Bacillus pumilus: one gene and its partner. Each later gene encodes a partner of the first gene's protein in a complex. Links are inferred from orthologs where the notes say so. Each region holds a gene or a part of one and is shown on either strand. Other genes may lie near its edges.

Evidence for each region. The genes of interacting proteins can lie anywhere in the genome.
Region 2: the proteins of GKC25_RS08290 (region 1) and GKC25_RS15465 are in contact, whole or in part, in a crystal structure (PDB 8WT4), measured with the Bacillus subtilis proteins. The link is inferred for Bacillus pumilus from one-to-one orthologs.

Annotation. Positions count from the first base shown.
Region 1 is NZ_CP046128.1:1,679,339-1,687,255, forward strand. What follows is about bases 148-2,935. They hold GKC25_RS08290 (IseA DL-endopeptidase inhibitor family protein), read right to left. Parts: upstream 1,919-2,935; coding sequence 1,376-1,918; downstream 148-1,375. Other genes in these bases: GKC25_RS08280 (NucA/NucB deoxyribonuclease domain-containing protein), read left to right, coding at 148-346; GKC25_RS08285 (STAS domain-containing protein), read left to right, coding at 494-1,342; GKC25_RS08295 (hypothetical protein), read left to right, coding at 2,213-2,650; lexA (transcriptional repressor LexA), read right to left, coding at 2,698-2,935. Also shown: more of GKC25_RS08280, read left to right, coding at 1-147; more of lexA, read right to left, coding at 2,936-3,318; cell division suppressor protein YneA, read left to right, coding at 3,478-3,789; GKC25_RS08310 (YneB family resolvase-like protein), read left to right, coding at 3,807-4,454; GKC25_RS08315 (DUF896 domain-containing protein), read left to right, coding at 4,524-4,754; tkt (transketolase), read left to right, coding at 4,942-6,945; sporulation inhibitor of replication protein SirA, read left to right, coding at 7,143-7,589; GKC25_RS08330 (YneF family protein), read left to right, coding at 7,674-7,892.
Region 2 is NZ_CP046128.1:3,015,616-3,018,556, forward strand. It holds GKC25_RS15465 (NlpC/P60 family protein), read right to left. Parts: upstream 2,192-2,941; coding sequence 809-2,191; downstream 1-808. Other genes in the region: trxB (thioredoxin-disulfide reductase), read right to left, coding at 1-575; GKC25_RS15470 (tetratricopeptide repeat protein), read right to left, coding at 2,555-2,941. UniProt on the Bacillus subtilis protein: The C-terminal part of CwlO shows a cell wall hydrolytic DL-endopeptidase activity.

The DNA of each region.
Region 1 (7,917 bases):
TGCGGCAAAAGGTGCGGATCGATATGATCATGTCATTCAATTTCCAAAGGAACGGTACCCTGAAACAGGCAGCCATATTCAAGAAGCCATTCGAAAAGGGCATTCAGATGTGTGTACGATAGACCGAAATGGAGCAGATGCCCGCAGGCAAGAATCATTAAAAGGAATTCCGACTAAACCTGGCTTTGACCGGGATGAGTGGCCGATGGCGGTTTGTCTTGAGGGAGGAAAAGGTGCGAGTGTTCAATATGTCAGCCCATCTGATAATAGGGGAGCAGGCTCATGGGTTGGACACCAGATCAGCGGTTATCCTGATGGGAAAAGAATTTTATTTATTGTGAAATAAAACTGGATGAGAGGCACCTGTGAGTAGGTGCCTTTTTTGTTGATGATCAGAGCGTATTGGAGCTAGCAGGGACAAAAGATTCAGTGGTACAATGGATCTTTAAGGTACAAAGACTGTCAAGAAGAAAATGTGAAGGGACATATGCTTATGGATAAGAACCGTGCATTATACGATTTTTTTATGCAACATGCAGAGAAACTGACTGAAACTTGGTATGAATCAATTGAGGATGATGATCCAGAATCAATCTATCGTTCAACAGATTCCAGCATCATAGCAGAGCTGAAACGGCAAAATCAAGATTATTACCAGCATTTTATACGTGCTCTTATTGAAGACAAGACATATTTACATACTGAGTTTAAAAAGTGGTCTGAAGACTTAGCCAGTGACCCGAAGCATTTAAATACACCATTAGATTATGTTGTGAGAGAATACATGTCCAATCAAAGAGTAGTCCTTCATTACTTAAAAGAATTTATTAAACAGCGTCAAGATGAAATTGATATTGACCGCATCTTTTATTGGTATGATTTAATTTCAGAGGCGTTTAATATTTCAATTCATGTGTTTATCCAGCAATATGTGAAAAATACAACGAGGAAGCTCGTGGCACAAAGAGACATGATTTACGAGCTGAGCTCACCTGTCATTGTTTTAAAAAATCATATTGCGTTATTGCCGTTAGTAGGTGACATTGATACAGCGAGAGCAAAGATGATTTTAGAAAATACGCTGAAACAGTGCTCGCAAAAAGGCGTACAGCATTTATGTATTGATTTATCGGGCGTTGTCATTATTGATACAATGGTGGCTCATCAAATCTTTGATCTTGTCACATCACTTCGGTTAATTGGAGTAGAGACGACCATTTCAGGCATCAGACCAGAAATTGCCCAAACAGCCGTGCAGCTTGGGCTTCCTTTTAATGAATTTCGCACGGCATCATCACTTGCTCACGCGCTGGATCGCATGACTGAATTTTCTCCAATATAAAAACCAGGCCGATTGAATGGCCTGGTTTTTGATTTAGATGACAGCGTCAATTTTTGTGACTTTCCAATCTTTTTGTACTTTTTCGTACGTAACAGTTCGTTTTACTTTGCGTCCATCAAGTGTTGGGACGGTGAATTCATATGTGCGGACCGTTTGTTTTTTAGAGACAAGTTTAGGTGTGGCTTTATCCCAATTAAGCATGTTGTCTCCGTCACCGACTGGAACAGCCATTTTGCCTTTATGAACAATGAACTGGTAGTCTTTTAAACCTTGATTGATGGCATCTTTTGTGAAAACTTGAGATAGGTAGCTGTTTAGTTTTTTCTTTGTATCAAATGTTTTAGAAAGATAGTTGTATGTCATGTCTTTATAGCTAAATGATTTTAATTTGTAATCGGAATGTTCATTAATTTTGTAGCCTGACATCGCACTCCAAAAGTGTTCTCGTGCGTCAAGGGCAATATGTAACGCTTCTTTATTTGTCAAAGCGGCTGGTTTTTTAGAAGCGGCCAATGTTGTAGATTGTAATGAGATCATAAGCATAATAGCAGTTAATAAAACGAATAATTTTTTCAAGGCGATTGCCTCCTTTTCTCAATGAAAACTTCTTATGTTACAAATGTTACAATAATTACAGTGATATTACAAGTATTAATTCTAAATGTTTTTTATTTCTTTTCTTTCTATATATATAACGTTTGAGGGAGACAAAAAGTTTTCATTTTTTTATTTTTTCTTTATATCTACTATTTAACCGTTCTAAAGAAGAACAAAACGTTTTTTGGAAAAATTTTTGTTTGGACGTTCAACACGCTTTTTCATTTATGACATATACTATCGTGATGAATGTCTAAGAAAGTGGTGTTGAATATGTATTATCCGTATGAAGGTATGTGGAATGGGTACTCATATGACAGGCAGATGCAAGGATGGCCATCACTCCCTATTCCTCAAGTTGGAGGATTTCCAGGGTTTCCAATCGGAGGAGGAGGCACTGGACCCGGATCAAGCGGATCAGCTCCGCCAGCTCCGCCGCAGCATATCATTTCGCAGTATCAGCAAGCATTATCACAGCCTCAAAGCATGCAGTCACTTATTTCAGGGCAAACAGGTGGAGGCCAGCAATCTGTTCAATTTGCAGCGGGATGTAATAGAAGATGGACGATTGTGTTCATGAGAAACGGTCAAGTGTTTTTAATGTATGTCCTATCCTCACAGCCTTTCGGGAGGACAACTGGCTTTATTTGGCCAAACTTTACATTTGGTTCCTTCCCAAGCTCGCGTATTCTAGCATATTCTTGTTCATAAAAGAAAAAGCCGGTTCTCATCAGCAGCTGATGAAATACCGGCTTTTTTTAGTGAATATTTCTAAATACGCCAATCACTTTACCTAGTATACTTACATTCTGTAAAATAATCGGTTCCATAGATGGGTTCTCTGGCTGTAATCTAAAGTGTGTATCTTCTTTATAGAAACGTTTCACTGTCGCTTCATCTTCCTCTGTCATGGCGACGACAATATCTCCATTGTTAGCGGTGCTTTGCTGACGCACAATGACATAGTCCTTGTCCAAAATTCCTGCATCAATCATACTTTCTCCCATAATTTCAAGCATAAATACTTGTTCATCTGGTGCTGCAAAAGTCTCTGGAAGAGGGAAGTATTCTTCTACATTCTCAACAGCCGTAATAGGCAGGCCTGCTGTTACTTTTCCGATGACTGGTACGTTCATTACAGCACTCTTAGGAATATTCATTTCCTCTTCATCTAGTACTTCGATCGCTCTAGGTTTTGTCGGGTCTCTTCTAATTAAGCCCTTTGTTTCTAGTCTAGCTAAATGTCCATGAACCGTTGAACTGGATGCTAGACCGACAGCTTCTCCAATTTCACGAACGGATGGGGGATAGCCCTTACTTTTTACTTCTTCTTTGATGAATGTCAGGATATCGAGTTGTCTTTTTGATAGCTTCGTCATCTTTTGCACCTCAAAACGTCAATTTTAAAGAAATTATAGCATGTTTTTCCTAACAGTACAAACATAGGTTCGAAAAAAACGTTTGACAGAAACGTTTGTTCGTATTTATAATGAGTGACAGAAAGAGCGAACACATATTCTGTTAGGAGAGATGACATTATGAGGTTAAAAGAATCTATTATTTTTATTGGGGTATTCTCATTCATCGTTGGCATATTTCTCTCACTTATTGCAGTCACAAGCCATAATGATCCAAATCAGTATGTTAAAATAGAGGTTCAATCAGGTGATACTCTTTGGGGGTTAGCTGATCAAGTAAACGACAGCAAATCAATCGACAAAAATGCGTTTATTGACTGGGTCACAGAACACAATGATCTTGCTTCAACGGAAATCCAGCCTGGTGACATTCTTGTCATACCAGTCAAAAAAGAGCATCCAGTCGTATATCAACTTGCAACAGTACAATAGAAAGGTCGATTGAAGTCATGAATGCAATCATCTATGCGAGAGTAAGCACTGTCAAAGAAGAGCAGGAAACCTCGCTGAAGAGACAAGAAGAAGAACTGCTGGCTTTAGCTGCTATGCACAAGATGAATGTGGTGAAAGTCATCAAAGAAAAAGCAAGCGGATATGATCTAGATCGTGATGGTGTGTTTGATATGCTAGCTACACTAAAAGAAGAGTCAATTGATGCCGTTCTTATCCAGGATGAAACGCGTCTCGGAAGAGGACAAGCAAAAATTGCGCTTCTTCATTGTCTTTTTAAAGAGAACGTAAAGGTGTACAGTACGTTTCATAGAGGCGAGCTTGAGCTTTCAGAAGCAGATGAAATGGTTATTGAGATCGTAGGAGTAGTTGAAGAGTATCAACGAAAAATTCATAACCTGAAAATCAAGCGGGGAATGAGAAGAGCTGTTGAGCGCGGGTATCAGCCCGAACTGAATTTAAAACAGCAGGATCATGCGCCTGGCCGTGAGCGTATTGAAGTGCCGATTTCAGAAATTGTTCGATTAAGAAAAAACAACATGACATTCGCAGAAATTGCAGCAACTCTTCAGGCACTAGGTTTTGACATTTCAAAAGCAACGGTCCATAGAAGGTATCAAGAATATGAAAAAGGTCTGACCACCTAAAGCTTGATTTGTTGTCAAAATGATTGATATTTAGTAGTATGTAGAGAAAATGTTTTAAAGGAGTTTGTCATGATTTCTAAAAAGCAGCTTGCAAGAATCAATGAGCTTTCAAAAAAGTCGAAAGAGACCGGTTTATCAGACGCTGAAAAAACAGAACAAAAGCTATTGAGAGAAGAGTATTTAAAAGCTTTTCGTTCTTCTATGAAAAATACACTTAAAACCGTGAAAATCGTTGATCCTGAAGGAAACGATGTCACACCAGAAAAATTAAAAAGAGAAAGAGATCAAAATCTTCACTAAGTCTGTGATTTCTTAAATTTTGAAAAGATGGGAAGTATATTCTCATCTTTTTTCATATTTGCATAACTTTTTAGGTGATCGATAAACTAAATGTGACAAAATCACTCTTTTTCAGCGTGAAATAGTTGTGAAAAAAGGACAGTAGATTTATGATAATGGTGTACACAAGATACGGAAGGGGATTTATATGGAAACGATTGAATTGAAATCTATTGCAACAATACGTACTCTCTCCATAGACGCAATTGAAAAAGCGAATTCCGGTCACCCTGGAATGCCAATGGGTGCTGCACCAATGGCATACGCTTTATGGACGAATCACTTAAACGTAAGTCCGCAAAACCCTAATTGGTTTAACAGAGACCGTTTTGTTTTATCTGCGGGGCATGGTTCTATGCTTCTATATAGCATGCTTCATTTAAGCGGATACAACCTGAGCATCGATGATCTAAAACAATTCCGCCAATGGGGTAGCAAAACACCTGGACACCCTGAATTTGGACATACAGAGGGCGTAGATGCTACAACAGGTCCTTTAGGGCAGGGGATTGCCATGGCAGTTGGTATGGCACTTGCAGAAAGACATCTTGCGGAAACGTATAACAAAGACAACTTTAATGTTGTAGATCACTATACATACAGCATTTGCGGAGATGGGGACTTAATGGAGGGAATTTCCTCTGAAGCTGCTTCACTTGCTGGTCATTTAGGCTTAGGCCGTTTAATTGTTCTTTATGATTCAAATGATATTTCATTAGATGGCGACCTAGATCGTTCATTCTCTGAAAATGTGAAGAATCGTTTTGAAGCGATGAACTGGGAAGTTCTCTATGTGAAAGACGGCAACAACATTGAAGAAGTGACGGCTGCTATCGAAAAGGCGAAACAAAGTACAGACAGACCTACATTGATTGAAGTGAAAACAACGATTGGTTTCGGATCGCCTAACCGTGCAGGAACGTCTGGTGTGCATGGTGCACCGCTTGGCAGCGATGAAGCCAAGCTGACGAAGGAAGCTTACTCTTGGACGTTTGAAGAAGATTTCCATGTACCTTCTGAAGTGTACGATCATTTCAAAGAAGCTGTAAAAGACGCTGGTCAGAAAAAAGAAGCAGCTTGGAATGAACTATTTGAACAATATGAAAAAGAATACCCTGAGCTTGCAGCTCAACTGAAGCTTGCGATTGAAGGAAAGCTTCCTGAGAATTGGGAACAAGAGATTCCTGTTTATGAAGCAGGTTCAAGTCTTGCCTCCCGCGCTTCTTCAGGCGAAGTATTAAATGGCATTGCGAAGCAAGTACCTTTCTTTATTGGCGGGTCTGCTGACCTTGCAGGTTCAAACAAAACAACGATTAAAAACACAGACGATTTTGGTAAAGATAATTATGCCGGCAAGAATATTTGGTTCGGTGTCAGAGAATTTGCAATGGGTGCCGCGTTAAACGGTATGGCACTTCACGGCGGCCTTCGTGTATTCGGCGGAACGTTCTTTGTTTTCTCAGATTACTTAAGACCAGCGATTCGTCTTGCTGCCTTAATGGGACTTCCAGTCACTTATGTCTTTACTCATGACAGTATCGCTGTTGGGGAAGATGGTCCGACGCATGAGCCGGTTGAGCAGCTTGCTTCATTACGTGCGATGCCTAATCTTTCTGTTATTCGCCCAGCGGATGGAAACGAAACAGCTGCAGCGTGGAAACTTGCTGTATCTTCAACGGATAAACCGACAGCACTAGTTCTGACTCGTCAAAACCTTCCAACGATTGACCAAGCACCAGAGAAGGCGTATGAGGGAGTAGAAAAAGGTGGATACGTCGTCGTTGAAGCTGCTGATGCACAGCCCGAAGCACTTCTACTCGCTTCTGGATCTGAAGTCGGTTTAGCGATTGAAGCGCAAAAAGCACTTGAAAAAGAAGGGATCCGCGCGTCTGTTGTCAGTCTTCCTGCATGGGATCGTTTCGATCAGCAGTCAGATGAATACAAAGAATCAGTCCTTCCTACAGCAGTGCGGGCTCGTATTGCGATTGAAATGGGAGCTTCACTTGGCTGGGAGCGTTACACTGGTCTTGATGGTGACGTGATTGCCATTGATAAATTTGGCGCTTCTGCACCAGGTGAAACCATTATTGAGAAATACGGATTTACTGTCAGCAATGTGGTCAGCCGTGTGAAAGCAAAGCTGAACAAATAACCAGTCTCCAAGCATCATGCTTTTTTCCATCTGTTTGCAGAGCATTTTCATCCGCTCTGCAAACTTTTTTCTTTTTTCTTGTTTTTTTGACAAAACTAGTTTCTTCTTGCTTCATATATAGACAATTCTTTCTTTCGCATTTTTGTATAATACAAGCAATATACGAGATTGACGAAATGTGAAAGGAAGGGATAGACATGGAACGCCATTATTATATTTATTGGATTGAGGATGAATTTGCACATCATTATTTTGGCAGAGAATCGATTTTGTTTCATTTGTTTGAGTCGTTACACTGGACGAACCGCACGGAAGATGAATTGGTGATGCTTGTGAAACAAGTGGATTACGTGACGAAACGAATCCCTGCTTTTCATATGCACCAGCGATTAATGAACAACTTAACGAACATTCACTATACACAAATTGGCTCGATATACAGCGCTTCCTTACCTGATGGAAAAGGAACGGCTGCATTTATTATAAAAGACCGTTATATCCAAATGTCTGCCACCGGCAGTTACGAGGCAGAAGCGGTGTTTTTTGAAGTGCTGAGAAAAATTAGTCCTTGCTTTCTTGCGATGGACTTTGGTTCAAAGAAGCATGGGTGGCTCAATCCGGTAAAAGTGAGGAATTTTGTTTAAAAAAATAAAATTGAACGTGAAATGTTGTATAATAGCCTTTTGTTTAGTACACTTTATACGAGACAACATGAAGGAGGAAGAATTATGGATTTATGGGTTGTCATCCTTGTAGGCGTTGTTGCACTGCTTGCAGGAGTTGCACTCGGATTCTTTATTGCTCGTAAGTATATGATGAGCTACTTGAAAAAGAATCCACCAATTAATGAACAAATGCTTCGAATGATGATGATGCAAATGGGCATGAAACCGTCCCAGAAGAAAATCAATCAAATGATGAAAGCCATGAACAACCAAGCGAAATAATACGTACGATATTATGATCATAGAT
Region 2 (2,941 bases), 1.3 Mb from region 1 along the record:
TCAAAAGCACGCGCTTGTAAAATGCTTTGTGCACGAAGTTTATCGCGTCTATGAACGATCGTTACTTTTGACGCAAAGCGTGTGAGGTATACACCCTCTTCTACCGCAGAGTCTCCACCGCCAATGACCACGAGCTCTTTGTTTTTAAAGAAAGCACCGTCACATACTGCACAGTAAGAGACGCCCCGGCCGCCAAGTTCTTTTTCACCTGGTGCACCGATTTTTTTGTATTCAGCACCTGCCGCAATAATGACAGAGCGTCCTTTGTATTCTTTTGAACCGGCTTTGACGATTTTGTACTCTTCACCGTCTACGATTTCTTTGATATCGCCATATGCATACTCAGCACCGAATTTCTTCGCATGCTCAAACATTTTATTTGAAAGTTCTGGCCCTAAAATGCTTTCAAAGCCAGGATAGTTCTCGACATCTTCCGTATTTGCCATTTGACCGCCTGGAATCCCTCTTTCAATCATCAATGTTGAAAGATTTCCCCGTGATGTATAAACAGCGGCTGTCATTCCGGCAGGTCCCGCTCCAATGATGATCGTATCGTAGATTTTTTCTTCTGACACAACTGTCACTCCCTCTTCAATTGCTGCTAGCATTTCTTATTAGAATGCCCTTGGGTGATGCTTCCATTCATGACAGAGAGCATCAATTCCACTCTTACTTTTATTCCTTACCCATATCCTATTAAATCTGCGGATAATAAGCGAATCATTTGCTCATATCTTCAAAAAAAGAAAAAGCTTCCTTAAACTGCTGTTTAAGGAAGCCTGTTTACGGTTATATAGTAAGTAACGATTTATTCAACGACTCTTCTCACAACGCCATTGAATGCTTTTTTCCAGTAAACATTGCTCATAGAGTCAACTGAAACACCGCGAGAGCTGTTATCGTTCAAGAATGTACCGTTTCCTAAGTAAATACCAACGTGTCCATTTACTTTATACGTATCAAAGAACACAAGGTCTCCGCGTTTCATGTCAGATGCACTTACAGCTCTTCCTTTACCTACAAGCGTATCTGTTGTTGTACCGCCAACTGGTCCAAGGTTGATGCCTGCTGATGCGAATGCCCAGCGAACGAATGAAGAACAGTCAAAACGACGTGCATCAATATCGGCTTGTGATCTGCCGCCGCCCCATTTATACGGAGATTGTCCAACGATGGTAGAACCTGTGCTGATTGCACCTTCGATTCCGCCTACGTTACTGCTGACAGGTGATCCACCGCCAGAAGATGGCTTCTTGCTTGGTGAACTGCTGTTGTTATTATTATTTGAAGATCCACTGTTACTGTTATTTGAAGACGGGCTGCTGTCGTTAGTTGAGCTGTTGTCTTCCGCTTGAACACTCGCTTGACGCTGCTGTTGTCTTTGTGCTTTTTCTTCTTTTGCTTTTTGAGCTGCTTCTCTCGCTTCTTTTTCAGCTTGTTTTTGAGCAGCGATTGTTGCGTCTTTTTCAGATGCAATGCTGTTAGCCTCACTGTTTAACTCGCTGATTTCAGAAGATGCACTTCCCTTTTGCTTTTTCACTTGCTTGAATAGCTTGTCTTTTTCATCAAGCTGTTTATTCAAGTCTGTTTGAAGCGTTTCAAGCTTTGCAAGTGTCTTTTGAACATCTTCAAGCTTTGTGTTTAATTCGTTTTCAGACTTTTGAAGCTCAGCTTTGTCTTTTTCTTGCTCTTTAATGATTTCGCTGTCTGCGTTGATGAGTGTAGATACTGCACCTGCACGGCTGATGAAATCGCTAAAGCTTTTCGCTCCTAGTAATACATCTATGTATTTCGTAGAACCGCCGCTTTCTTGAAGCGCACGTACACGCTTTTTCAAGAATTTGTTTCTATCTTCAATACGTTTTTCAGTATCAGCAATTTCTTGTTTCAGTGCTTTGATTTCTTTTTTCGTTTGTTCATTTTCTTTTTGTTTTTCTTCGATTTGATCACTTGTTTTTAAAGCTTTCTCGTCAATTTCTTTTAGCTTTAGTGCAAGTGCCTCTTGTTTTGCTTCAAGCTTTGAAAGCTCATCTTTTTTCTTTTGAAGGTTTTTGTTGACCTCAGATTGCTTGCTGTCCAGCTCTTGTTTCTTTTGTTCAAAGTTCTGTGCGTTTGCTTCATGAGTAAATGGGATAAATAAACCGCTCGCTCCGATGACCGAAGCTAAACCGAAAGTAATAAACTTTTTCACGAATAGTTCCTCCTTTGACAATTTCCAAGCGACATGAGAAAGCAGCAAATTCTCTGCGGCCAATCTGTGCTATCTATGTCTTTCTTCCTGATTGATCAGTCAGATGTTGACCAGATTGTTTCTATCACTAGGTGTTTCATTATGTATAGTAAAATATCTAAATATATGTCTTTGTTTTAATCCACGATTTTCATTATACATGAGACATCGACAAAATGAGCTAATATTTTTATTACATTTATGTTTCAAAAACATGTCGTGATTGTCATACTTCGCCAAATCCTTGCAAATCCCACCTTTTTATCCAAGAAAAAAGCATGACCTTTTCGGCCATGCTGCAATCTGCTGAATCTATTTACCTATTTAATCGATTAACGCACAAATGACTTGTTCATATTTAGACAGTGTTTGAACGCTGATTTGAAAAGAGGCTGCAATCTCTTTTTTGCTCACAGCTGATTCTTCTTGCTCCTTCATCCATAAATAATAAGATGCTGCTGCCCATGCAGGCGCATTTTTCTTATCTACGCCAGAAGCACGTGCCTGCTGAATAATATGGAATAACCAAAAATAAGGCATATGGCTGTCAGGCTGAACAGCTTCTTCCAAGCTGGATGCCGCCTGTTTTGCGAAAACCGCATCTTCTGAAAACGACCGCACTTCCATTTCATCTTCGTATAAGAGCAGTTCGATGAATTGCTGTTCGAAGGCTGTTTTCGCTGCGTGTGCATCAAGGACAGATTGAAGAAC